Regions from separate parts of the Yersinia antarctica genome, predicted to be linked through region 3. Evidence: predicted binding sites of a transcription regulator. Region 3 holds the regulator's gene; each other region holds the start of a gene.

Region 1 (8,452 bases), 590 kb from region 3:
ACCTGCGGGTATGATCCTGCTCTTTACTGGTGATGTGTTGCTGAATTTTGTTTTCTTCTATCCGCTCTTTATGTCCGGTATTTGGATAACCGGTGGTGTCTATTTTTGGCTACGCCGAGAAAGACACTGGCCGTGGGGCGATGATGTGCCCGCACCGGAGCTAAAAGGTAATCCGTTAGTGTCTATTTTAATCCCTTGTTTTAATGAGGGAGAGAATGCGCGGGAAACCATTCACGCGGCATTGGCACAGACTTACACCAATATTGAAGTGATCGCCATTAACGATGGCTCCAGTGATGATACTGCACAAGTGCTGGATGGCCTGTTGGCTGAGGACTCGCGGTTGCGTGTTATTCATCTGGCTCATAATCAGGGTAAAGCTATTGCTCTGCGTATGGGAGCAGCAGCGGCACGTAGTGAATATCTGGTATGTATTGATGGTGATGCCCTACTGGACAGCAAAGCGGTGCCTTATTTGGTCGCGCCGCTGATTGCGAATCCACGCACGGGTGCGGTTACCGGTAACCCGCGAATCCGTACGCGCTCAACGTTGGTTGGCCGTGTGCAGGTTGGTGAGTTCTCTTCTATCATCGGGCTGATTAAACGGACACAACGTGTCTATGGTCAAGTTTTCACCGTCTCTGGTGTGGTTGCTGCGTTCCGTCGCCGAGCACTGGCGGATGTGGGCTACTGGAGCCCGGACATGATCACGGAAGACATCGATATCAGTTGGAAATTACAAATCAGGCACTGGTCAGTATTCTTTGAGCCTCGTGGTTTGTGCTGGATTTTGATGCCGGAAACCTTACGTGGTTTATGGAAGCAACGTTTGCGTTGGGCGAAGGGCGGGGCTGAAGTTTTCCTGAAAAATATGTTTAAGCTGTGGCGCTGGCGTAATCGCCGTATGTGGTTACTGTTTCTTGAATATTCACTGTCGATAACCTGGGCGTTCACTTACCTGTTCAGTATTATCCTGTTCCTACTGGGATTGGTTATTACTTTACCGCCAGGTATCCATGTACAAACAGTCTTCCCACCGGCCTTTACCGGGATGGTACTGGCGTTGACTTGCTTGATGCAGTTTGCGATAAGCTTGGTCATTGAACGGCGCTATGAGCCTAAACTGGGTAGTTCACTGTTTTGGATTATCTGGTATCCCATGGTCTACTGGATGCTGAGCTTGTTCACCACAGTGGTTTCGTTCCCCAAAGTCATGCTCAATACCAAGCGTAAACGTGCGCGTTGGGTTAGCCCTGACCGTGGGATCGGGAGGGTTAAACCATGAGTGCACCTCTTATTCACACTGAACAGCGGCTGATACCGCGCTGGATCGACATTATTATCACGGCATTGGCCTGGATAGGTTTTATCTTTCTGTTCGTGAAAGGTTTTCTCGACATGATTGGTAGAGCGCCGAATATGGGGCCGATTCCGTTCAGAATGTATATTATTAGCGGCCTGACAACCTTGGCATTGTATGCGGCGATTGCGGCATTCAATGCCGTGGTAATCATCGTCTGGGCTAAATACAATCAGGTGCGTTTTCAGGTAGAACGTCGTGGGCATCGACCACATCTGAATGATGATGAGTTGGCTAGCAGTATGGAACTTTCAGCGGAGGTGGTGGCTCAGCTTCAAGCGGGTTCCTGTCTCACGTTATATAATGATGAACATGGGCAATTACTGGACGTCAAAGAAGGACTACAGCTTCCCACCGTTGCACCGGTAGTTAATCTACGCCGGGGGTGATGGGCCATCATCTCTGAATACCTGATAGTAAGTTATTCTGTACTTATATCGGGTATTCAGACCCTGCTTGCTATTATTTCAGCTATTTCCCGCCAAAAAACGTCACTTTGTTTTGCCATTCTTGCCTTATATATTGCTATGATTTGGCAGGAATTACCGCGCGTGAAATCATTGAGTATCGTAATAATTGATATTCCTCTGCCAGTTGTGTTTAAAAGGAGCATACAGTGAAGCAAAACCATTTTGGGCAAACTATCGGCACTGAATTACCGCATTGGCAATCAGCGCAGCAACCTCAGCGTGAGATTTTACCCGGCCATTTTTGCTATCTCGCGCCAGTGAATGCAGACAAGCATGAAGCGTCGTTATATCAGGCGTATCACATGGCGAAAGAGGCCGATGACTGGACTTATTTTTATTGTGAACGACCTGAAAATGAAGCTGATTTTCATCTCTATCTGCAAACCCTGATCAAGGCACCGGGGGCTGTCCACTATACGGTTATTGATGCACAGACGGGCCTTGCATTGGGGACGGTAGGCTTACAGCGAATTGATGAGAATAATGGTGTTATCGAGATAGGTTCAGTGAATTGGTCGCCACGTTTAAAACGTAACTCGGCAGGGACGGAGGCAATATATTTACTATTACATTATGTCTTCGATAAATTAGGCTATCGGCGCTGTGAGTGGAAATGCGATTCATTGAATGAACCCTCAAACTCTGCTGCGTCTCGTTTTGGTTTTCAGTATGAGGGCCAATTTCGTCAGGCGATTGTGACTAAAGGGCGCAATAGAGACACCAATTGGTATTCCATAACTGATCGTGAATGGCCATTAATTAAGCAGGCATTTAATGATTGGCTGGCTCTGGAGAACTTTGATAGTGAAGGCCGACAAATAGCACGTTTGCAGGATTTAAGAATCAGCCGTTAGAGAGGATCTGGTTAATTACATTTGAGTTTATTCTATTGTATTAATGATGTTTTTTTATTTTCGTCTTTACTTATAACCCAAATAAAAAAGGTAAAGGCGAAATTACGAAGCTCGTTTGATGCACGGAGTAAAACAGGGCTTAATAGTATAGCGCGATGCAAAAAATAATCAGAGCAAAAAATGAGCAAATAAAAAAATTATATTTTTTTACATTTTGAGATCGCGAAACTTAAGAGTGTCATTATACTGTAATCATCTGGCGGTATTTTTCACACGGTGCATAGCTTAGGCTGTTGTTTATCACTGCGGGGATCGCTAATGCTAGAGTCCATGATTGGGCTGTTAAGACAAGACCACTGTTTTACCCAAGCATCTCGTTGTTACGAGGGCTCCCCCTCCGACTCTCATTTTCCAGCAGTACTGTCATTATCTATCCCTGATATATTTTTGTCTCCAGCGTTATTGTTTCAAGTATTCATGTCACGTAATAACTCCCTTGCGATATCGTTCTCACCCCAGACCTGTTTTTACCCAAGTCATTTTGGGGCCTGGGTGTTGACGCTACTCGCATTTTTCATTGGCTATTATTGGCTGCGAAGGAAGCCAAAAACCTCATCCGTATGTGAAACATATACCCAAAGTAATTCGAGTTGCAGGAAGTCAACACACATGCAGCTTGAAGTATGACGGATATAATCGCGCAGGCAACCGCTGCTGCGGTAGGTGAAACAAACTGTAAGGTGCCACTATGGGAAGACAGAAAGCAGTGATCAAAGCTCGTCGTGAAGCGAAACGCGTAATTAGACGTGATTCACGTAGCCATCGTCAACGTGAGGAAGAAAACGTGACATCGTTAGTGCAAATGGGCGGTGTTGAATCAATAGGTATGGCACGGGATAGCCGTGATACCTCCGTTATTCAGGCGCGTACGGAAGCTCAAGGTCATTACTTATCAGCCATAGACAATAAACTGCTCATCTTTGCGACCGGCGAAGCTGGGTGTGGTAAAACCTTTATCAGCGCGGCTAAGGCCGCAGAAGCACTGATTCACAAAGAAGTTGATCGGATAATTGTGACGCGACCTGTACTACAGGCTGATGAGGATCTGGGGTTCTTACCTGGTGATATCTCTGAGAAGTTCGCGCCTTACTTCCGCCCGGTGTATGACATTCTGCTGCGCCGGCTCGGCTCGTCTTTCATGCAATACTGCCTGCGCCCAGAAATCGGCAAAGTGGAAATTGCGCCTTTCGCCTATATGCGCGGGCGTACCTTTGAGAATGCGGTAGTGATCCTCGATGAGGCACAAAATGTAACCGCCAGCCAAATGAAGATGTTCCTAACCCGTCTCGGTGAAAATGTTACGGTCATCGTTAATGGCGATATCACCCAATGCGACCTTCCGCGTGGTGTGAAATCAGGTCTCAGTGACGCGCTGGAGCGTTTTGCTGAGGATGAAATGATTGGTATCATCCGCTTTGATAAACAGGACTGTGTCCGCTCTGCACTCTGCCAACACACTCTAAATGCCTATTCATAACTCAGTGTTATGAATGGATGACCCGATAAAAAAGGGCAAGCGCGATAAACGCTTGCCCTTTGCTTATCCCTTGGCGGGCATGAAGTTACAGCATGATAGTCATCATATAAGCGGCAAATAGCGCCAGATGGGCGGTACCATTAAGTACGTTGGTTCTGCCGGTGGAAAATGATATTTGCGACAAAATCAACACGCTGACCATCACCACGATATGTGGCGCTTCCAGACCAAAGTTCAACTCTTGCCCGGTGATTACCGCAATCAAGGTAACCGCAGGAACGGTCAGTGAAATGGTTGCCAGCACTGAGCCGAAGAACAGGTTCATCGCACGCTGTACCTGATTAGCCAGCACCGCTTTTAACGCCCCTAATCCTTCAGGGGAGAGGATTAGCAGAGCAATCAGGAAACCGGTAAATTTAGCCGGTGCATTTAACTCAGTAAGCAGTGCTTCTAATGGGTTGGCATCAAATTTGGTAACGGCTATTACTGCTATTAAATGAATTAACAACCAAAATGTGTGCCACAAGCTACTGTGTGAGGATGGCTTACCATGGTGAGGGTCACTCGGGTCGTCACCTTCATCCTCATGTTCATACACAAATAGACTTTGGTGCGTTTTGGTTTGAATCAGCAGAAAAACACCGTACATCGCGGCTGAAATTGCTGCGACAACCAGTGATTGAGCCACGCTAAAGTTGCCGCCGGGCAGGGTACTCGGTAGCACCAACACAATGATAGCCAGCGGGAATATAGCCATCAGATACTGTTTAATGCCTACCAGATTGACATGCTGGGTAGCAAATTTTCGACCGCCGAGCAGCAAGGAAACACCGACCAATCCACCAATCACAATCATGATGATTGAATAGAGCGTATCGCGCATCAGGGCGGGTGCGGCATCACCTGTTGCCATCATGGCTGAGATCAAACTGACCTCAAGCACAACAACCGACAGACTGAGGATTAAAGAGCCATAGGGTTCTCCCAGGCGGTGTGCTAATACGTCGGCATGGCGCACTACGCTAAAAGCACTGCTCAGGATACCCACAAGTGCGATCAGGTTGATAACAATAACAGCAGCAAAATTGCTGGTATCACCCCAGCTATTAAGAATGACCAATGCAATGATCGGCAGGATGAGGGAGTATTCGTGATGGCGAGATTTAGATCGGCCAGGATCATTTTGCGACTTCATTTCGAGAGCGCTCCTAATAACTTTACTGCATTAAACGGGCATTAGAGCCATTTAATGATAATTAAGTGCCATATTGTAGGCTAAGTAGCTTTAAGACTAACAAATAACAGGGAATTGTCGCAGAAAATTTACAAGGTTTTAACTGGAAAGGGTAAAAAAAATAGCTATGAAAACGGACACTACAGGGTAATGTCCATTGATTTTACAGATATTAATTAATCTTACTCGTCAATATTGTCCATAACTTCATGGCGCTTATGGTGATAATCTTCTTCATTCAGCCCTTCGCGCCAGTAGGGTACAGCATAAAGTTGCTGCCGCTCACACCCTTTTTCTCGGCGCAGATAACGGCGCAATTGCACCACCATGCTATCTTCTCCAGCCAGCCAGAATGTTGACTCTTCCATCAGCAGATTCAGCGCACAGAATTGGGTTATCACATCACCTGTTTTTTCCGTACCCCCAATGACCCAACTCAGTTCCAACCCGGCAGGTTTAATCAGATTCAATACATCTTGCGGGCTATCTACACGGATGATGGCATGGCCTTCGGCATTTGCAGGCAGGGTTTCCAGTAAGGCGGCAATAGCGGGCAGTGAGGCGGGGTCACCCACTAGATAGCTGTATGCCGCTGCTGGCAACATAGTTTCCGGTCCACCAGGATTGGTAATCCCTAACCAATCACCGACTTTGGCATTGCGGGCAAAATCGACCGCCGGACCACGGTGATCATGAATAGCAAACTCAATATCCAGCTCACTCAGTTCTGGGCGAGAAGCACGAACAGAATAGGTTCGAACAATCGGACGGACCTCGGCGGCAGGCCAGATTGGACCTTTTTCACCAAGTACTGGCAGTTCCGGCTGAGTTTGGCTCGCCAAAGGTAGGAAGATTTTCAAATGAGCGCCCGCGCAATCAGACGGGTAATTCTGCAATGTCGGGCTATGGAAGGTGATTCGACGTAAATGCGGTGAGGTATCCACTATCTTTTTCACCTGAACCAGACGCGGTGGAACTGGGCGATGCGTGGGTTTTGCTGCGGTTGATCCTGTGGTCACAGTTTATCCTTCTTATCCTATGATGTTTTATTCTTGGTCATCAGCCAGCAGAGGTTGTGGCTTATAAAGGGATAAACTATAACATCAACCAATGTTAATGATAATTATTTGCATAAAAAGAGAGCGATAGGCTGCAACGGCGCATTTGCCCCACAGATATGTAGGGCAAGATGAATTGATTGCTTAATTGATGGGTTTTACAATTGCCGTTCGACGGAAATGCAATCTTAAACGCAACATAGTGACCAGTGCGATAACCATCACGACCATTGCAGCCAGCGGAAGTTGCTGTAATTGCAGACCAAAAGCCAGCAAGGTGCCACCGAACCAGGCGCCCAATGCATTACCTAAATTGAACGCGCTTTGGTTAAAGGTTGATGCCAGATTAGGGGCGTCACGGGCCTGATCCACTACTAATAGTTGTAACATTGGGCACAAGGCAAAAGCCACAATACTCCAGATAAACAATGTCAGTAGTGCCGGTAAATAGAAACCAATGGTGTAATGCAGCGCCAGCAGGATAGCTATCAGTATGGCGATTAGTCGGGTCATGGATCCCACCAGGTTTTTGTCGCCTAAACGACCTCCCATCACGCTGCCGATGGACAACCCAACCCCAAGAATCAATAACACCACAGTAACGCCATGTTCAGAAACTCGCGTCACCTCACGCAATAATGGTGCAATATAAGTGAAAACAGTAAACAGGCTGGCATTGGTTAATACTGATAGCAGTAAGGCGGTTTGCACTTTTTTCTGCATCAGGGTTTTGAATTCCAGCTTAGGACTGATTCTCTTCATCGGAATATTATTCGGTAACCAGGCGATTACCGCGATGATAGCTACAATACCAATAGCACTGACACCCCAGAAAGCGGCTCGCCAACCAAAAGCTTGTCCAACTGCTGTACCTAATGGCACACCAAGTACATTTGCCAGTGTGACACCCATAAAGACTAATGCTATTGCCCGCGCCCGGCGGTTAGGTTGGACCAAATCAGTGGCGACCACCGATGCCAAACCAAAGAAAGTGCCATGGCAGAGCGCTGCAATAATACGGGCAGCCATCAATAAGTTATAGGTTTGTGCCAATGCACACAGGACATTGCCAATAATAAACAGGACAATTAAACCCAAAAGTGTGGATTTACGCGGGATTCGCGCCGTTGCAATAGCCAATAAAGGTGCGCCGATTACCACACCCATGGCATAAACAGAAACCAACATCCCGGTTTTAGGGATACTGACCCCCAAGTCATGGGCAACTTCCGGCAATAACCCCATAATTACAAACTCGCTGGTACCAATGCCAAAGGTAGCAATGGTGAGTGCGATAATAGCCAATGGCATGAGTAACTCCTGAACAGCCTTACATACATAAAAGGCTGAATAACATCAATGTCAACTCACTCCCTGGCATGAATATGAAGGAGATAAAGTCTTGGCAGATGAATTTTATTAAGCGATTTTAGCACCGAGCCAAAAGGGCGTCTAACGGCAAAGTACGATCCTCTGGGTAACTGACGCATCAGTAGGGGAGTCGGCGCTCTACCGGCAATACCAATAGCTCTGGGTATATTAAAAAGTAATTAAATATAGCTGATTTTAATTTCTTCCCCAAAATTAGAAGCCCCTCTATTTCCCCTATCTTTTTGATAATTTGGGTTATTTCAATTTTTACCACCATAGTATAGTGATTTACGTATGCCATAAGCTTTACTTAGCACAAAAAAACATAAGCAACGGTTTTTTTGTATTTGTTGGTGGCCATTTTCCCCCGTAAATCTATCTACCAAATAGAGTGAAATCAAAAGGGGCTAAATGTGAATTTCCAGCAGCTTAAAATTATTCGGGAATCAGCCCGTTGCAACTATAACCTGACCGAAGTGGCTAATACTTTATTTACCTCACAATCGGGTGTTAGCCGGCATATTCGCGAACTAGAAGAAGAATTGGGTATTGAGATCTTCGTTCGACG
Region 2 (8,452 bases), 800 kb from region 3:
TAACGATAGCCGCATCACTGTCACCGGCAAAAACCACCTGGCCCTCATCAGAGGTTGTCATGGCAATCCACACTTGGCTTTGGCAACCGGAAATAAGATTCTCCGGCTGGCGCTGCTGTTCCGTTAACGCTGCCAACTGCCCACCCAACTCGATCACATACAGATACTTTTCTTCCCAATTCAAACAACGGGAAAAGTTACGAATCAATTTATCTTTATCTGGCAAAACAGCCATAGCGTGCTTCCTGATACCCTTTGTACTTGATGCCGCAGGAGATTAAGGCCCCACTGCCCCGCCAAATTACACGAACGCGTAAGCTCATTGGCATTAATGAGCTTCATCCTGCGGCATCAATAATGTGGTAGTAGTTGATTTTAGGTACGGCGCTTATTAATAGCACTCAACCTAGCAATTTTTCAATGCGCTGTAGCCCTGCCACCAAGCGATCTACTTCCTCACGGGTATTATAAAGTGCTAATGAGGCACGACACATACTCGGAACCTGGTAGAACGCCATCAGAGGCATGGCACAATGATGACCAGTACGAATCGCGATACCGTATTGGTCAAGGAAACTGCCAACATCATACGCGTGGTGCACCCCTAAATTAAACGCGATAACCCCGGCACGGGCTTGCGGGCCATAAAGTGTCAGGCTGTTTACCTGACCCAGTTGCTCCAAGGCATACTGCATCAGCGACTGCTCATAGTGCTGGATCTGCGCAAGTCCAACATCAGTAACATAACTGATTGCCGCACCCAGCCCCATAATGCCTGCGGTATTGGGTGAACCAGCCTCGAAACGCCATGGCGCATCAGCAAAAGTGGTACCTTGCGTCAGGCTAACGGTTTTGATCATCGAACCGCCCCCTTCCCATGGCGGCATGTGTTGTAGCAGTTCACTCTTGCCGTATAAAATACCAATGCCTGACGGCCCATAAAGTTTATGGCCGGAGAAGACATAAAAATCACAATCCAATGCCTGCACATCTATCGATTGATGCATGATAGCCTGCGCACCATCCACCAGCACCACCAGACCAGCAGCTTTAGCCTGAGCAACAATCTGCTGTATGGGATTCACGGTCCCCAATACATTGGAAACCTGAGTAATCGCCAACAACCGGGTGGTATCATCAATCAAGCCCGCCAATGCCGCCAACTCAAGTTCCCCGGTCGCCGTCAGCGGCCAGATACGAATTTCAACACCCAAGTCAGTTGCTAACATCTGCCACGGCACAATATTGGCGTGATGCTCCATCTCAGTGATGATGATGCTGTCACCGGCGCTCAGGAAATGACGGCCATAACTGTTAGCCACCAGGTTGATGGCCTCGGTAGTCCCTTTAACGAAAACAATCTCTTCAGCCGAGGCGGCATTAATAAAACCCGCAACCTGGCTGCGCACCGCTTCCATCTGTTGGGTCGCTTCGCTACTTAGGGTATGGATACCACGATGGACTGCGGCATAACCCTCACGATAAAAGTTAAGCTCCCTGTCGATGACCACTTGTGGCTTCTGTGCGCTGGCGGCGCTGTCCAGATAGGCCAGCGGCTGGCCGTTAACCTGACGGCTCAGCAGTGGAAAGTCAGCTCTGACCTGTTCGATAGGGAAACTCATAGCGATTCTCCGGCTAAGCGCTCAGCAATCCGCGCCAGCACCACTTTGCGAATGGCATCGCTGTGAATGGCTTCCGTCAATTCGGCTGCAAAGGCAAAAATAATCATCTGTTGCGCATCAGCCTGATTAATCCCGCGCGATTGCAGATAAAAAAGCTGTTCCGCATCAATGCGCCCAACCGTCGCACCATGACTGCATTTCACATCATCAGCATAAATCTCTAACTGTGGCTTGGTATCAACTTCAGCCAATTTACTCAACAGTAAATTATTGTTGGTCATCTGGCCGTCAGTTTTTAATGCATGTTGAGCCACTTTAATCATGCCGTTAAAGATAGCTTTACCCCGTTCACGCACAATGGTTTTGTGTAACTGGCGGCTTTCACAATAACCTTTGTTGTGCTCCAGATAGCTGCGGGTATCGCAGATTTCGCGCCCTATCGGGAGCAGCAAGCTATTAATGGATAACGTAGCACCTTCGCCGTTCAGCTGGGCGCTGGTATTATGACGGGTCAACCCGGCACCCAGCAGGAAACTATAACTACGCGCCCGCGCATCACGACTTAATACCAGATCATTATGGGCAAAGTGATAGCTGTGAGGGGTTTCAAATGCCAACTTACAATGGCGTAGTTCAGCATTATCACCTACCTCAATGGTAAGCCGTGCGCCGGTAAAGTGAGGCTGCTCACTCAGACTGACGAAATGTTCAATCACTTCAGCCTGTGCATTAGCTTCAATCACCAGATGGTGTCGGTAGTGACTGGTATTCACAACGTCAGAATCATTGCCTGAGCTGATATGCAGCAGATAGAGCGGCTTCTCACTGTGTTTCCCCACCGGCAATCGGATATGCAGACTTTCCTGCGCCAGACTTTCCGTCAGATGCAAAAACACCTCAGACTGGATCGCCGGAGGAAACTGCGTATTTCCACTCAGGTTGGTCAGTTGATAAGGGCCACACTCAATATCACTGAGTTCAGGTGCATATCGGCCATCAATAAAGACTAAACGATGAGCATCTTGCACCAACGACAGTTCATCGCGTTGGCTAGCCGTCACCTGCGCAGGGCTGGCGAAACTGAAATTATTGACCAGCAAACGTTCCAGTGGCGTGTATTTCCAGTCTTCATGTTTAAAGCTCGGGAAACCCAACTGTAACACCTGTTGCCAGTGCGCACTGGCCTGTGTTGAATGGCCATGCTGGCGCAGATTAAACAGTTGACCGAATTGTTTCAGTGCATCACTGCGCTGTTTTTGTTGCAGATGCTGCTGTTCCAGCATTTTACTGTTGGTCGGTAAGCCAGCCATAGCCTTGCTCCTCCAACTGTTTTACCAATGTGAAATCACCTGACTTAATGATCCGCCCCTGATACAGCACATGCACAAAGTCGGGTTTTACATAATCAAGGATACGCTGATAGTGAGTCACAATAATAAATGCACGGTTTTCGTTACGTAGCGAGTTAACCCCGTTAGCGACAATTTTCAGCGCATCAATATCCAGCCCAGAGTCGGTTTCATCCAGAATACATAACGAGGGTTCCAGTGCCGCCATTTGCAGAATATCGTTACGTTTCTTTTCGCCGCCGGAGAAGCCCACATTAACCGAACGGGTCAGCAAGTCAGCCGGCATTTTCAGTAACTCAATTTTTTCTTCAATGAAATCAGCGAAATCAAAACGGTCCAATGGCTCTTGCTGGCGATATTTACGCACCGCATTGACGGCAGTTTGCAAGAAGAAATGGTTACTGACACCCGGAATTTCCACTGGGTACTGAAAAGCCAAAAATACGCCTTCACCCGCGCGATCCTCTGGGTCCAACTCCAGCAGGTCTTTCCCTTTAAAGGTTATATGCCCCTCGGTCACCTCATACTCTTCACGCCCCGCCAACGCGGCAGATAATGTACTTTTCCCTGAGCCGTTTGGCCCCATGATGGCGTGCACTTCACCGGGTTTGATCTCCAGATCCAAACCTTTGAGGATTTCATTACCTTCAACACTGACTTTTAAATTCTTAATGCTTAACATAGGGTTCCTTGGTGCGCCAGAGCGCAAAACTCTGCGAATGCGTGTTTCAACTCACACTTAACCGACACTGTGTTCCAGACTGATGGCTAACAGTTTCTGTGCTTCGACGGCAAACTCCAGCGGCAGTTCGGAGAACACATCTTTACAGAATCCGTTAACAATCATTGAGATGGCATCATCTTCACTGATACCACGCTGCAAGCAATAAAACAGTTGGTCATCGCCAATTTTTGATGTTGTCGCTTCGTGTTCCAATTGGGCTGAGTTATTGCGCACTTCCACATACGGGAAGGTATGCGCACCGGAGTCCGGCCCAATCAACATCGAATCACATTGCGTGAAGTTACGTGCGTTATCCGCACCGGGCAGGATTTTCACCAAACCACGGTAGGTGTTCTGGCTATGCCCAGCAGAGATCCCTTTGGCAATAATTGTTGATTTGGTGTTTTTGCCAATATGAATCATCTTGGTACCGGTATCGGCTTGCTGGTGGCCATTCGTTAGTGCCACCGAGAAGAACTCACCGATTGAGTTATCACCCTGTAAAATAACGCTTGGATATTTCCAAGTAATAGCGGAGCCAGTCTCAGATTGAGTCCATGACATTTTTGAACCCGCACCTTCACACAACGCACGTTTGGTCACGAAGTTAAGAATACCGCCAGTGCTATCAGCACCGGCGAACCAGTTCTGCACCGTTGAATATTTCACTTCAGCATTTTTGTGCAAAATGACTTCAACGACCGCAGCGTGTAGCTGGTAGCTGTCTCGCACTGGCGCTGAGCACCCTTCGATATAGCTGACATAACTGTCTTCGTCAGCAATCAGAATGGTGCGTTCAAACTGCCCTGTTTTAGCCGCATTAATACGGAAATAGGTGGATAACTCCATCGGACAGCGCACACCTTTTGGCACATAAACAAAAGTGCCATCAGAAGCCACCGCCGCATTTAGCGCGGCAAAAAAGTTATCTTTAGCCGGTACCACCGACCCCAGATATTTACGTACCAAATCCGGGTATTCCTGAATAGCTTCGCTAAATGAGCAGAAAATAATCCCTTGTTCGGCTAATTTCCCACGGTAGGTGGTCGCAACCGAAACTGAGTCAAAAATAGCGTCTACTGCTACTTCGGCCCCTTCGCGCACCGGAACCCCTAGCTGAGCAAAGGCAGATTCAACCTCTGCGGTGAGGTACTCATTCATCGCCTGTTCAGACAGATCACGTGGTGCCGCACTGTCCGCAGACGATTGCTGCACTGCACCGGGTTGCGAATCACAACTGTCATCACAACTGCCACAGGACGGCGCGGAGTAATAACTGTAGTCCTGATAATCCAGACTTTTATAATTGGCTTTCAGCCAGTGAGGCTCTTCCATTTCGAGCCAACTGCGATAAGCACCAAGACGAAACTCCAGCATCCATTCAGGCTCATTACGTTTCGCTGAAATGGCGCGAATGACATCTTCACTAAGGCCTTTCGCTAACTGATCAGTCGCAAGCTGGGTAAAAAAGCCTTCTTTGTAACGACCATCGCTGACCCAAGCCTGCACATCATCTGGAACCTCTACATTGCTTCGTGTCATTTCGTTTACATCGCTCAAACGCCAAAACTCTCGCCACACCCGCAGGAATGCTGAGCTTTAGGATTATTAAATTTAAAAATCTGGTTTAGCCCTTCGCGGACATAATCCACCTCGGTGCCATCGATAAACGGCATCGCTTTTAACGGTACGTAGAGTTTGGCACTGCCCTGTTCGAAAACCAGAGCGTCGCTGGCGGGCTCTTTAGCCATATCCATTACATAAGCAAACCCCGCACAACCGGATTGTTTCACGCCAAGCTGCAATCCTTTAATTTGCGGATCTTGCTGCATGAGTCGTGTAATTTGTGCGGCAGCGCTCTCTGTTATCGTCACGCCCTGCCAGACATTCTCGTCGAGTGAAAATGTCCCGACTGATTCCTGTTGCATATGCCCTACCTTATATTTCGCAATCACCCATTAGGTTGATCTTTTCAGGTTAACAATTTGCTGGCTGATTATTGGAGAATCAACACAGATTATTTACAATGGTAGTGATAATAATTATCACTTCAACCGTTTGTTTTGCAGGGATATTAAGAAAAGTGCCGTTTGAACCTCGAATGAGGCGGCAACGAGTAAGCATGCTGCGATGGCCGAAGAGGTCTGGAGGAAAAAGTGCACTTTTATCACCCTGAAATAAATGAATAAATTCCTCGGTGACGCTCGAATCCCTTACTATATTAAGGGCTAATCGCAGTCAGCCGCTGAGTATTTAAAACATTCATAAAAAATACCTATTTCTATTTTAACTTTAGCTGAAAACCCTCACAGGGGAAACCTATCATAGAGATTCGCCGCATTTATCGGCTAAATGAAACTGTCTGAAGGGAGCCGCAGCAAGTGCCATGAGCTGCTGACGTCACTCAGGGCCATTGGTGGCCCTGAGTCAGGTAATCACGTGTAATTTGGTGGGGGAATGACCTTATCGGGACAACACGGCTACGGTTAAACGCGAGGTACAACACAGATGGTCTTCTTCATCAAACACCTCAATCTGCCACACCTGATGGCTGCGGCCGATATGAATGGCCCGACAGCAACCCCGAACTTTCCCGGAACGTACTGCTTTCAGGTGGTTAGCATTAATCTCCAACCCCACGACTTGCTGGCCTTCGGTGGTACACAGATATCCGGCCATCGAACCGAGCGACTCCGCCAGCACCACCGACGCACCACCATGAAGTAAACCGAAAGGTTGAGTCGTCCGCTGGTCTACTGGCATCGTGGCTTCTATTTCGTTATCAGAGAGGCGGGTAAACTCAATGCCCAAATGCCCAACCATACAGCCCTGGCATTGCTGGTTTAACTGTTCCAGCGTTGCGGTGCGTTTCCACAGCATCTTTTCCCCTTGGTTGTTGAAATTACAGCAGCAATAGCTGTTCTGATTACTCAGCCCATCCTTGGGCTTTGCCTCTGCGAGGCGGCGGCAAGTAGCACGAAGTAAATAGCATAGTCAGCTCGTAGGTTAAACCAGCTCAAGCAAAGCTTGTAACGGATGTCTCAGTCCATTGCCTTCAATACGTTTAACCTGACTCCGGCAAGAGTAACCTGTGGCTAAACAGCGTTTACCCGGTAACTTTTGTAACGCCTGTTGCCAGGATAACGCGTAAATACCCAACGAGTTATCGATGTTCCTCGCTTCATGACCATAAGTTCCGGCCATGCCACAACACCCGACACTGACGTTTTCCAGTTTGGCACCATAACGGGAGAATATTGCTGCCCAGTGCTGGCTGCTGGCAGGTAGTGCCGTGGTTTCGGTGCAATGCCCAAACAGGTACCAGGATTCGCCACTCATCTGCTGCTCTGGCAGGTCAGCCAGGGCCATCTGTAGCCACTCGTGCACCAATTGCACCGTAAAGTCACCGCGCGCATCACCAAGAATCTCTTTATATTCATCGCGATAACAAAGAACCAGCGCCGGATCAACCCCAACCATTGGTATCCCCAGTAACGAAATGCGATTAAGAAAATCTGCCGTCTTACGGGCCGTTTTAGCAAAACGTTGCAGGAAACCTTTAATGTGCTGCGCTTTACCGTTGGGTGAGAATGGCAACAGCACGGGATTGAAGCCCAGTTTTTCGACCAAGTGAACAAAATCCGCCACCACCTGAGCGTCGTAGTAACTGGTGAAGGGATCCTGCACGATCAGCACATGCTGGTGGCGTTCTGACTCAGACAGTTTCTCCAACTGCTCAAGGGTCATAGTACTGGCATAATGGCCGGATAATGATTGCTTCAACGTTGGGCTAGAAAGCATCGGTAAGTCCACCATACCAATACTTTTCCGGCTTAGCTCCCTGACCCACGGCTGTTTGAGGAAAAAGTTAAACACTTTTGGGGTTTTGGCCATTAACGGCGCATAACTCTCTACTCCAGCCACCACATAGTCACGCAGTGGACGGTGATAACGGGTGTGATACAACTGTAGGAAGCGGGAACGGAAGCCCGGTACATCAATTTTTATCGGGCACTGCGTCGAGCAAGCTTTGCATGCCAGACAACCTGACATCGCCTCTTTGACTTCATGAGAGAAATCATAATCCCCCTGACTGGCAGCCCAGGTATTACGGGTTTTCTCAATCAAACCACGCAGGCTGGGGCGTTTGGTCGCCAGCCCTTTCTCTAGTGCAATGGGGTCAACCCCTTGCTCAGATAGCAGCCGTAACCATTCTCGCACCAGCGTTGCCCGGCCTTTTGGTGAATAAATACGGTCACCGGTAATCTTCATCGACGGGCACATCGGGCTACGTGTATCAAAGTTAAAGCACAGACCGTTACCATTACATTCCATCGCACCACGGAATGAGGTTCTTACTGCTAACGGAATACGCCGGTCCAAGGTACCGCGTTTAGCTGAGGTATCCACTTTCATCATTGGCGCATCACTGCCCAACGGTGAGCATATTTTCCCCGGATTTAAGCGATTATCCGGGTCGAAAACGGATTTAATGCGCCGCACCTCGTGGTAAAGCACTTCACCAAAGAAGTCAGGGCTGTATTCTGCACGGAAACCCTTACCGTGCTCGCCCCATAGCAAGCCGCCATAGCGCGCCGTCAGTTGCACCACTTGGTCAGATATCTGTTTCATCAGCATTTCTTGCTGTGGATCGCACATATCCAGCGCTGGGCGTACATGTAATACCCCCGCATCCACGTGACCAAACATGCCGTAGCTCAAATTGTGGCTATCAAGCAGTTGGCGGAACTCGACAA
Region 3 (8,452 bases):
TGGGCCAAATCACAAGTTTGTCAGGATATGGTCAAACAAGGCAAGGTGCAGGATGTTGAACATCTTTCCAGCTATTTTGCCATTGAAGTCAGTAAGTTGGTTAATGCTCACGGCATCGAGAAGATGCAGGCTTGGCAGGATGGGTTGAAAGACGCCAAAGACGCTAAAGCGTTTGCCACTAAACGCGTTGGTGTCAACTTCTGGGATACCCTCTATTGGGGTGGTGCTGACTCAATCAATGATTGGGCCAATAAAGGTTATGAAGTGGTCGCGTCAAATCCAGATTATGTCTACTTCGATATGCCATATGAAGTTAATCCGAATGAACGCGGTTACTACTGGGCAACCCGCTTTAATGACGAAGCGAAAGTATTCAGCTTCGCACCAGATAACATGCCGCAGAATGCCGAGACCTCAGTGGACCGCGATGGTAATCACTTTAGCGCGAAAAGCGATAAACCTTGGCCGGGTGTACATGGCATCTCGGGTCAGTCATGGAATGAAACCGTCCGCACTGATGAGCAGATGGAATACATGATCTTCCCGCGGATGTTGCCATTGGCCGAGCGTGCCTGGCATCGCGCTTCGTGGGAGCAAGATTACAAAGCGGGCCGCGAATATCAAGGTGGCCAGACGCATAGCGTCGATACCAAGGCGTTGGACATCGATTGGCAACGTTTTGCCAACATCATGGGCCAACGTGAACTGGCAAAACTGGATAAAGCCGGTGTGTCATATCGCCTGCCTGTCCCCGGTGCTCGGGTTGTGGCGGGGCAGTTGGAAGCCAATATCTCACTGCCGGGCCTGATTATCGAGTATTCAACTGATGGCGGTAAGCAGTGGCAGAAGTATGATGCGAAGGCAAAACCTACCGTGAGTGGCGAGGTGATGATCCGCTCCACCAGCCCAGACGGTAAGCGTAGTAGCCGTGCTGAGTCGGTTAAAGTCTGAAAATTGGTAATATCGAGCTGTGTCTAATGTTATCTCCTGTTTGCTTTATTTTTTGGCTAAACAAATTTAAGTGAAGTTGAGTTGATGGTTTTTCCCCCGGCAGGTCCGGGGTTTTTTTTGCTGTAAAATTGATGCAGCTCGCTAAAAGGGGGAGAGTCAATAAATGGGGGCGATAAACAGTGAATTTGTCACTCAGGAAAGATCAATAACGGGATAGATACCCAATGTTATTGGTGTTGCAGATAGCTAGCAGGCGAACGAACCCAGAACATCGCTAATACTCTAGTGGCTTTCAGTACCAAGGGGATAAATATCAAGGACATAAATAAGAACGACCACCTGACTCCCAACCGAGAGATACTCAGGTATAGAACGGGAAAGGTGGCCATCTTGCTGATAGCTTATGTTAACCAAACAGTAGAACCTATCAATCTGGATTAAACATAAGCCGTAGTGTATTCAGTGCTTAAAATCTTTATAAGATAATGCTTTCAAAGCACATTATCTTTTATCGTGTGCCGACTCGTTTTCACGGCAATCACCGGTCTCACAATGGCCGTACAGATACAGACTGTGATTGGTCAGCTTGATACCATGCTGTTTAGAAATTTCACGTTGAAGCGATTCAATGGATTCATTGCTAAACTCAATCACTTTGCCGCAATCCAGGCAAATCAAGTGATCATGATGATGCTGCTGCGTCAGCTCAAAGACTGATTTACCGCCTTCGAAATTGTGGCGGGTAACAATACCGGCATCATCAAACTGGTTCAGTACGCGGTAAACCGTGGCTAAACCAATCTCTTCACCAATATCGATCAGCTTTTTATAAAGATCTTCCGCGCTGACGTGGTGGCACGCCGGATCTTGCAACACTTCCAGAATTTTAAGCCGGGGCAGTGTTACTTTAAGGCCTGCGTTTTTTAAGGCTTTGTTGTTGTCAGTCATGCGGATTCAGTCCTGTTACTATCGTTTCAAATTAAGGCTGTTCAGCCTATGACATCCGTGGCGCAATAATTACAATTGCGTCTCATTATAGAACTGCTAGCCCCAAATGAAAACCGTGGTTGTTAACAAAGATATAATTGCACACTTTGTAAGATTAATCATGCAGTGTATTGATGAATGGGGATAACACATCATTTAAGTGTACAGTGACGAGGGATAAAGTTACAAATTTGTAGCAGTTTATTTTCATTTTGCGCGCAGGAAGATGTGGATATGTGGGCCGCTTAACAAAGCACAATCGGATAGCCGGACGCGCTGTTCACCATGGATGGGAGCTAAAGAGAGAGAGAACAACGTTATGACAAAAAGCACAGCTCAAAAGGATAAAAGGCAACGGAAACGCCCGGCAGTGTTGAACACGACCATAGCGTTTCCGACAGGCTTGATTAACCCACTATCTCAGACAGGCTCAGTTCTTCAGTAATCTGTTTTACCCATGCCTCAACCCGCTCATTGGTAAGTTCTGGCTGACGGTCTTCATCAATTGCCAGACCAATAAAGTGGTCGTCATCCGCCAGACCTTTGGACGCTTCAAAATGGTAGCCCGCGGTTGGCCAATGGCCCACGATTGCGGCACCACGTGGCTCAATGATGTCGCGCACGGTACCCATCGCATCACAGAAATATTCTGCGTAGTCTTCCTGGTCACCACAACCAAACAGCGCCACCAACTTGCCATTGAAATCGATCTCTTCCAGTGTTGGGAAGAAATCATCCCAATCACACTGCGCTTCGCCGTAATACCAGGTTGGGATCCCAATCAGCAAAATATCGAAGCCTTCTAAATCTTCTTTACTGCTTTTGGCAATGTCGTGAACCTCAGCAACATCTTTGCCCAGTTGCTTTTGGATCATCTTGGCAATGTTTTCAGTATTGCCAGTATCGCTGCCAAAGAAAATGCCTACAGTTGCCATATAGCTAAATACCTTTTAAATTCAAATAGTTATGCAAATTACTGAGCGTTCTGCCCAATATTATAACACATGTATAGGGCGACATAATGCCAGAGAACCCCATCAGGCTTTTATCAAGTTTATGCGATATTAAATTTTTGTGAGTCGCTCAACCTTATAACACCATTGCCGATAACCGTTGTGTAACTGAATAGTTGCAATTTGCGGTGCCAGGGGGAAACCCGTCAGATGAAGGTCTGCCGGCAAAGGAGTTGTCGTTAGCTGTATGAACGTCCTTTATTGCTTTTCGGTCATCAAATAACACCAGAGTCTCTAACGATAACTATCCGATATATAAGGGGAACGAACATGCAGTTTTTAAAAAATATTACTATCAGGGCGGCATTGCTTTGGGTACTTGGCGCATTTTGTCTGCTCTGGGGCGGTGTATCGGCCTATACCTTGTTATCACTCAACCAACTGACACAATCCTCCAACGCGAATACTGTGTTGGTTGAAAATATGAATTTGGTTAATCAGGGGACGGATCAATATTTCCGTATGGTGACACGTCTGTCTCGTTCAGTAGATTACCGCCAGAGCGGTAATATCGTGGATGCTGACAAAGAATTGAAATCATCCCATGTTGCATTGGAAAACCTGAAACAAAAGTTGGCAGAATTTAAAACTATTGACCATGCACAGTTAGACTCCGCTTTGGTTAGCGGCGTGATTGATGGATGGAGTGGGTTAATTGAACAAGGGGTTACGCCGCTGTATCAAGCTGCAATGGACAATAACAGCGCCGCTTATCAGGATTTAGCGAAAAAAACGGTACCTGCATTGAGTCGCCAGTATGGTTCAGTGGCTGAAAAGTTTAATCAGGCGGCATCAAAAGCTATCGGGGTGGCTAAAGATCAATTCTCTCATTTGACCAAAGTGAGCAGCATTACCCTTATCTCAGCGCTGATCGCCGGTCTGGTGATTTTACTGGCAACAGATCGCTATCTGGTTGCCAACCTGGTGCGCCCACTGGACGATATTCGCGAGCATTTTCGCGTGATTGCTTCTGGTCAGCTTGGTCTGCCTATTGCTGATTTTGGTCGCAACTGTGTTGGGCGGTTATTCCCGCTGCTGCGTGATGTACAAACCAGTTTGGTGAATACTGTTCAGGCAATTCGTAGTAACACCGATGGGATCTATCATGGTGCAGCCGAGATTTCAGCCGGTAACACCGATTTGTCATCCCGCACTGAGCAGCAAGCTGCGGCGCTTGAAGAAACAGCGGCTAGCATGGAGCAGTTAACCGCAACCGTAAAACACAATGCTGATAATGCACACCATGCCAGTCAACTGGCGGCGAATGCCTCCGCCACCGCGAAAAAGGGCGGAATATTGGTAGCAGATGTGGTTAACACCATGAATGAGATTTCAGCCAGTTCGCGGAAAATAGCCGATATCACGACGGTAATTAACAGCATTGCTTTTCAGACTAACATTTTGGCACTGAATGCAGCCGTTGAAGCCGCCCGTGCCGGTGAACAAGGTCGTGGCTTTGCTGTGGTTGCCAGCGAGGTGCGTAATCTTGCACAACGCAGTGCACAGGCCGCGAAGGAGATTGATGGCTTGATTAATGAGTCGGTTAGCCGTGTCAGTAGTGGTTCGGCCTTGGTGGAAAGTGCTGGTATTACTATGGATGAAATTGTTCGTTCCATCACCAATGTGACCGATTTAATGGGTGAGATAGCTTCTGCATCTGATGAACAGAGCAAAGGTATTAGCCAGGTCGGACAAGCGGTGGCAGAAATGGACAGTGTGACACAGCAAAATGCCGCGTTAGTACAGCAAGCTTCCCGTGCTGCGGCCTCGCTAGAAGAGCAGGCCACTCAGTTAAACCGGGCGGTGGCCGTGTTTAAACTAAAGGCAGATGACGAACGAGTAAAACCGGCAGTGAAAACACGGGCAAATCCGTTAACCGCAGCACCTGCCAGCGCGAGAGTGGATAACAACGCAAACTGGGAAACATTCTAAAAACCGCTAACAGCCCGGTGACTTCAGTATGAGCGGGGTAAAGTAAAAACGGCGTAGCGTAAGTGATTACGCCACGCCGTCGTGGTAACCGATAGGGTTAAAACCCTTCTTGTGAATGGGCTAATTGAGCCAGCAACATTTGTTCAATCAGCTCACTACGGCTGATGTTACGCTGCTCTGCAAGGCTGTTGAGAGCATCGACGGCATCGGCATTAATCTTCAGTTCCACGCGTCGTAAGCCACGCACTTTATCGCGCCGTAGTTGATTTCGCTTATTAATTCTAAGCTGCTCATCACGGGATAATGGATTTGTTTTCGGACGCCCCGGACGGCGTTCATCTGCGAACAGATCCAGCGTCGTGCGATCCGTTTGTTCTTTTGCCATAGGTAGCAGTACTACAAGGGATTTACATCAGAAAGCGTAACGAAGCCTTGTCTGACGATTCGGTTTACATGTTTCAGGTTGAGAACATAGCTTGAGCGCATTGAATAACCTATATACCAGCAGCCTGAATTTGCATTTGCACCGGTTACGATCTGTGAACAGCGACCGAAGTCCGCAGCAAAATTAGAGCGCGCCATAATACCCCAGCCAACTGAGCAACGACAATGCTTTACTGTGATTAGATTGTGCTAATTCGTTCTTTTTTGCACAATTTTTCCACAGGAAATACATTTTTTTTCCCCAGGGGATGATTTTTAATCAATCCCCATCGTGCGCTGTACTTTTTTTATTCAGCCTCTTTTTCATCGATGCTGTTTTCATCAATAAAGCGGTGGATAGCCCGCAAGACAGAATCCGGCTTTTCCGCATGTACCCAGTGGCCAGTCCCTGCGACCACATAGGCTCGGGCTTGCGGGAATTGGCGGGCAATATCATCACGATGGCTATCTTGAATATATGGCGACAGCTCACCGCGAATAAAGAGGATTGGGTGCGGCCACGGTGGAATAGGCTGCCAGCCGACAATATTTTCGTATTGATCCCAGAGTGTGGGCACATTAAACCGCCATTCGCCGTTGTGGAATGATTTCAATAAGAACTGAATGACCCCTTCTTCTTTTATCGACTCACGCATCAATTGAGCGGCTTCTTGTCGCTGGGTTATACCCGCAGTACTCACAGCATTGAGGGCAGTAAAGATAGTGTCGTGGCGGCGTACTTGATAGTTAACCGGGGCGACATCAATCGCGACCAGCTTTGCAATACGATGAGGAGCAATTGCTGTCAGTGCCATTGCCACTTTACCTCCCATCGAATGGCCGATGATAATGGCTTTCTCTATTGCGAGGTGGTCGAGCAGCTCCAGCACATCCTGCGCCATTGCAGGGTAATCCACTTGCGGTGAGCGGGGTGATAAACCATGGTCACGCATATCAACCTGAACCACGGTATGATCTCTTTGCAAGTCACGGGCCAAAACACCCAGGTTATCCAGATTACCAAATAGCCCATGAATCAGCATGATTGGCAGGGAAGGTGTGGCAGAAAGCGCGTTTTGTAAGCGGAAGTTTAATTTCATAGCGACGTTCATACTGAGAGATAATGTGGTTAGGATATCATGGCTGAACAAAGGTGTGCTGTTACACAATTATTTGCCTTATCATCAGTCATATGTAGATTATTGAGTTGCTGTGGGTGGGGTGGGCCATTTATCCCGATAAAGCCATTATAAAGGTACTCGTCAGCGCACTTTGACTTTATAATCCTAAGATATGTATAAGAAAGTAGAAACCCGTACTGGATAAAGATGAAAACTATTGAACTCGACGAAGAACTTTATCGCTATATTGCCAGCCATACGCAGCACATTGGCGAGAGCGCGTCTGATATTTTACGACGTATGCTGAAGTTTACGGCCGGTCAGCCGGTACCCAGTATCCCTGCCAGCACTGATGCGGTGAAAGCGGCTACAGCTCCAGCACCACGAGATCGGGTTCGTGCAGTGCGTGAATTGCTGTTGTCCGATGAGTATGCAGAGCAAAATAGGGCGGTTAACCGCTTTATGTTGGTGTTATCCACACTTTACACGCTGGATGCACAGGCGTTTACCGAGGCGACTGAATCATTACATGGTCGCACCCGGGTTTATTTTGCCGGTGACCAACAGACATTGTTGCAAAACGGGACGCACACCAAACCCAAACATGTCCCAGGTACGCCATACTGGGTTATTACCAATACCAATACCGAGCGTAAACGCAGTATGGTGCAACATCTCATGCTGGCAATGCAGTTCCCGCCGGATTTGACCGAAAAAGTGTGCGGGACTATTTAATTTCGTTGAACCGATACCCAAAGAAATTGGAGTTGCAGGTAGGCAGCAAGCGAACGACAAATGGGTTGTAAACCATGTTGAACAGCACTTGCACTGGCCCGCAGGGTGAGCCTCATCAGAGGCTCATAATCCCGATGAACTTACGCAAATATGCGATTCGGGTGAGTGAACGCAGCTTGCGGCTCCAAGTGCGAAGGGGATATATAGGGAGTAGTGACTGTGGCCAATCACCCTCGTGCCGGGCAACCCGCTCAGCAAAGCGATTTGATAAATGTTGCGCAGTTAACGTCGCAATATTATGTATTGCAGCCAGATGCTGAAAATCCGGCCCATGCGGTCAAATTTGGCACCTCCGGCCATCGTGGCAGTTCATTACGCCACAGTTTTAATGAAGCACACATCTTAGCAATCGCTCAGGCGATCGCCGAAGTTCGTCATCAACATGGCATTAGTGGCCCGTGTTATGTGGGTAAAGATACCCATGCACTCTCTGAACCGGCATTTATCTCGGTATTAGAAGTGCTGACGGCGAATGGTGTGGATGTCGTGGTACAGCAAGATAATGGTTTTACACCAACCCCGGCGATTTCACATGCTATTCTCTGCCATAATGTGCAGGGGAAAGCCTTGGCTGACGGCATTGTTATCACACCGTCACACAATCCGCCTGAAGATGGTGGCATCAAGTACAACCCACCGAATGGCGGCCCGGCCGATACCAATCTGACCTCGGTAATTGAAAAAAGAGCTAATCAGTTACTCAGCCTGAAATTAGAGGGCATCAAACGCCAAACGCTGGATAAAGCCTGGCGTGGTAATCATCTGCGTGAGCAAGATTTGATTCAGCCGTATGTTGCAGGCTTGGTGGATGTGGTCGATATTCCGGCTATTCAACGTGCTGGTTTGAAATTAGGTGTTGATCCTCTCGGTGGCTCCGGTATTGCTTATTGGCAACGTATTGGTGAGCACTATAAGCTGGATCTAACACTGGTTAATGATTCTATCGATCAGACCTTCCGCTTTATGCATCTGGACCATGATGGCGTGATCCGGATGGATTGCTCGTCAGAGTCCGCCATGGCTGGCTTATTGGCGTTACGCGATAAATTTGATTTAGCTTTTGCTAACGATCCCGATTATGACCGCCATGGTATTGTGACTCCGGCAGGGTTGATGAATCCGAATCATTATCTTGCAGTATCGATCAATTACCTGTTCCAGCACCGTCCACAATGGGGAGCTGAGGTGGCCGTGGGTAAAACCCTGGTCTCCAGTGCGATGATTGATCGC

The links. The regulator Fur, encoded in region 3, represses iron uptake genes when iron is present. The targets are predictions, from matches to a motif close to ATAATAATGAGAACNACTATCAA.
Positions count from the first base shown of each region.
Region 1: ACWJJO_RS09755 (siderophore-interacting protein) is a predicted target of Fur. The motif match lies at 6,566-6,588, and genes of this name have one in related genera.
Region 2: sufA (Fe-S cluster assembly scaffold SufA) is a predicted target of Fur. The motif match lies at 5,722-5,744, and genes of this name have one in related genera.

Region 1 is NZ_JBSJQF010000001.1:2,105,431-2,113,882, forward strand. It holds gene pgaC (poly-beta-1,6-N-acetyl-D-glucosamine synthase) at 1-1,285, shown strand, start outside; gene pgaD (poly-beta-1,6-N-acetyl-D-glucosamine biosynthesis protein PgaD) at 1,282-1,749, shown strand; gene ACWJJO_RS09735 (GNAT family N-acetyltransferase) at 1,977-2,684, shown strand; partial or broken gene ACWJJO_RS09740 (hypothetical protein) at 3,003-3,310, shown strand; gene phoH (phosphate starvation-inducible protein PhoH) at 3,433-4,221, shown strand; gene chaA (sodium-potassium/proton antiporter ChaA) at 4,307-5,416, opposite strand; gene ACWJJO_RS09755 (siderophore-interacting protein) at 5,638-6,474, opposite strand; gene ACWJJO_RS09760 (MFS transporter) at 6,658-7,824, opposite strand; gene cbl (HTH-type transcriptional regulator Cbl) at 8,298-8,452, shown strand, end outside.
Region 2 is NZ_JBSJQF010000001.1:2,310,223-2,318,674, reverse strand. It holds gene sufE (cysteine desulfuration protein SufE) at 1-235, opposite strand, end outside; gene sufS (cysteine desulfurase SufS) at 402-1,622, opposite strand; gene sufD (Fe-S cluster assembly protein SufD) at 1,619-2,932, opposite strand; gene sufC (Fe-S cluster assembly ATPase SufC) at 2,907-3,653, opposite strand; gene sufB (Fe-S cluster assembly protein SufB) at 3,711-5,237, opposite strand; gene sufA (Fe-S cluster assembly scaffold SufA) at 5,252-5,623, opposite strand; gene ACWJJO_RS10645 (hotdog fold thioesterase) at 6,159-6,575, opposite strand; gene ydiJ (D-2-hydroxyglutarate dehydrogenase YdiJ) at 6,702-8,452, opposite strand, start outside.
Region 3 is NZ_JBSJQF010000001.1:1,514,210-1,522,661, forward strand. It holds gene ACWJJO_RS06990 (beta-N-acetylhexosaminidase) at 1-951, shown strand, start outside; gene fur (ferric iron uptake transcriptional regulator) at 1,453-1,899, opposite strand; gene fldA (flavodoxin FldA) at 2,346-2,873, opposite strand; gene ACWJJO_RS07005 (methyl-accepting chemotaxis protein) at 3,222-4,883, shown strand; gene ybfE (LexA regulated protein) at 4,981-5,268, opposite strand; gene ybfF (esterase) at 5,615-6,406, opposite strand; gene seqA (replication initiation negative regulator SeqA) at 6,635-7,162, shown strand; gene pgm (phosphoglucomutase (alpha-D-glucose-1,6-bisphosphate-dependent)) at 7,382-8,452, shown strand, end outside.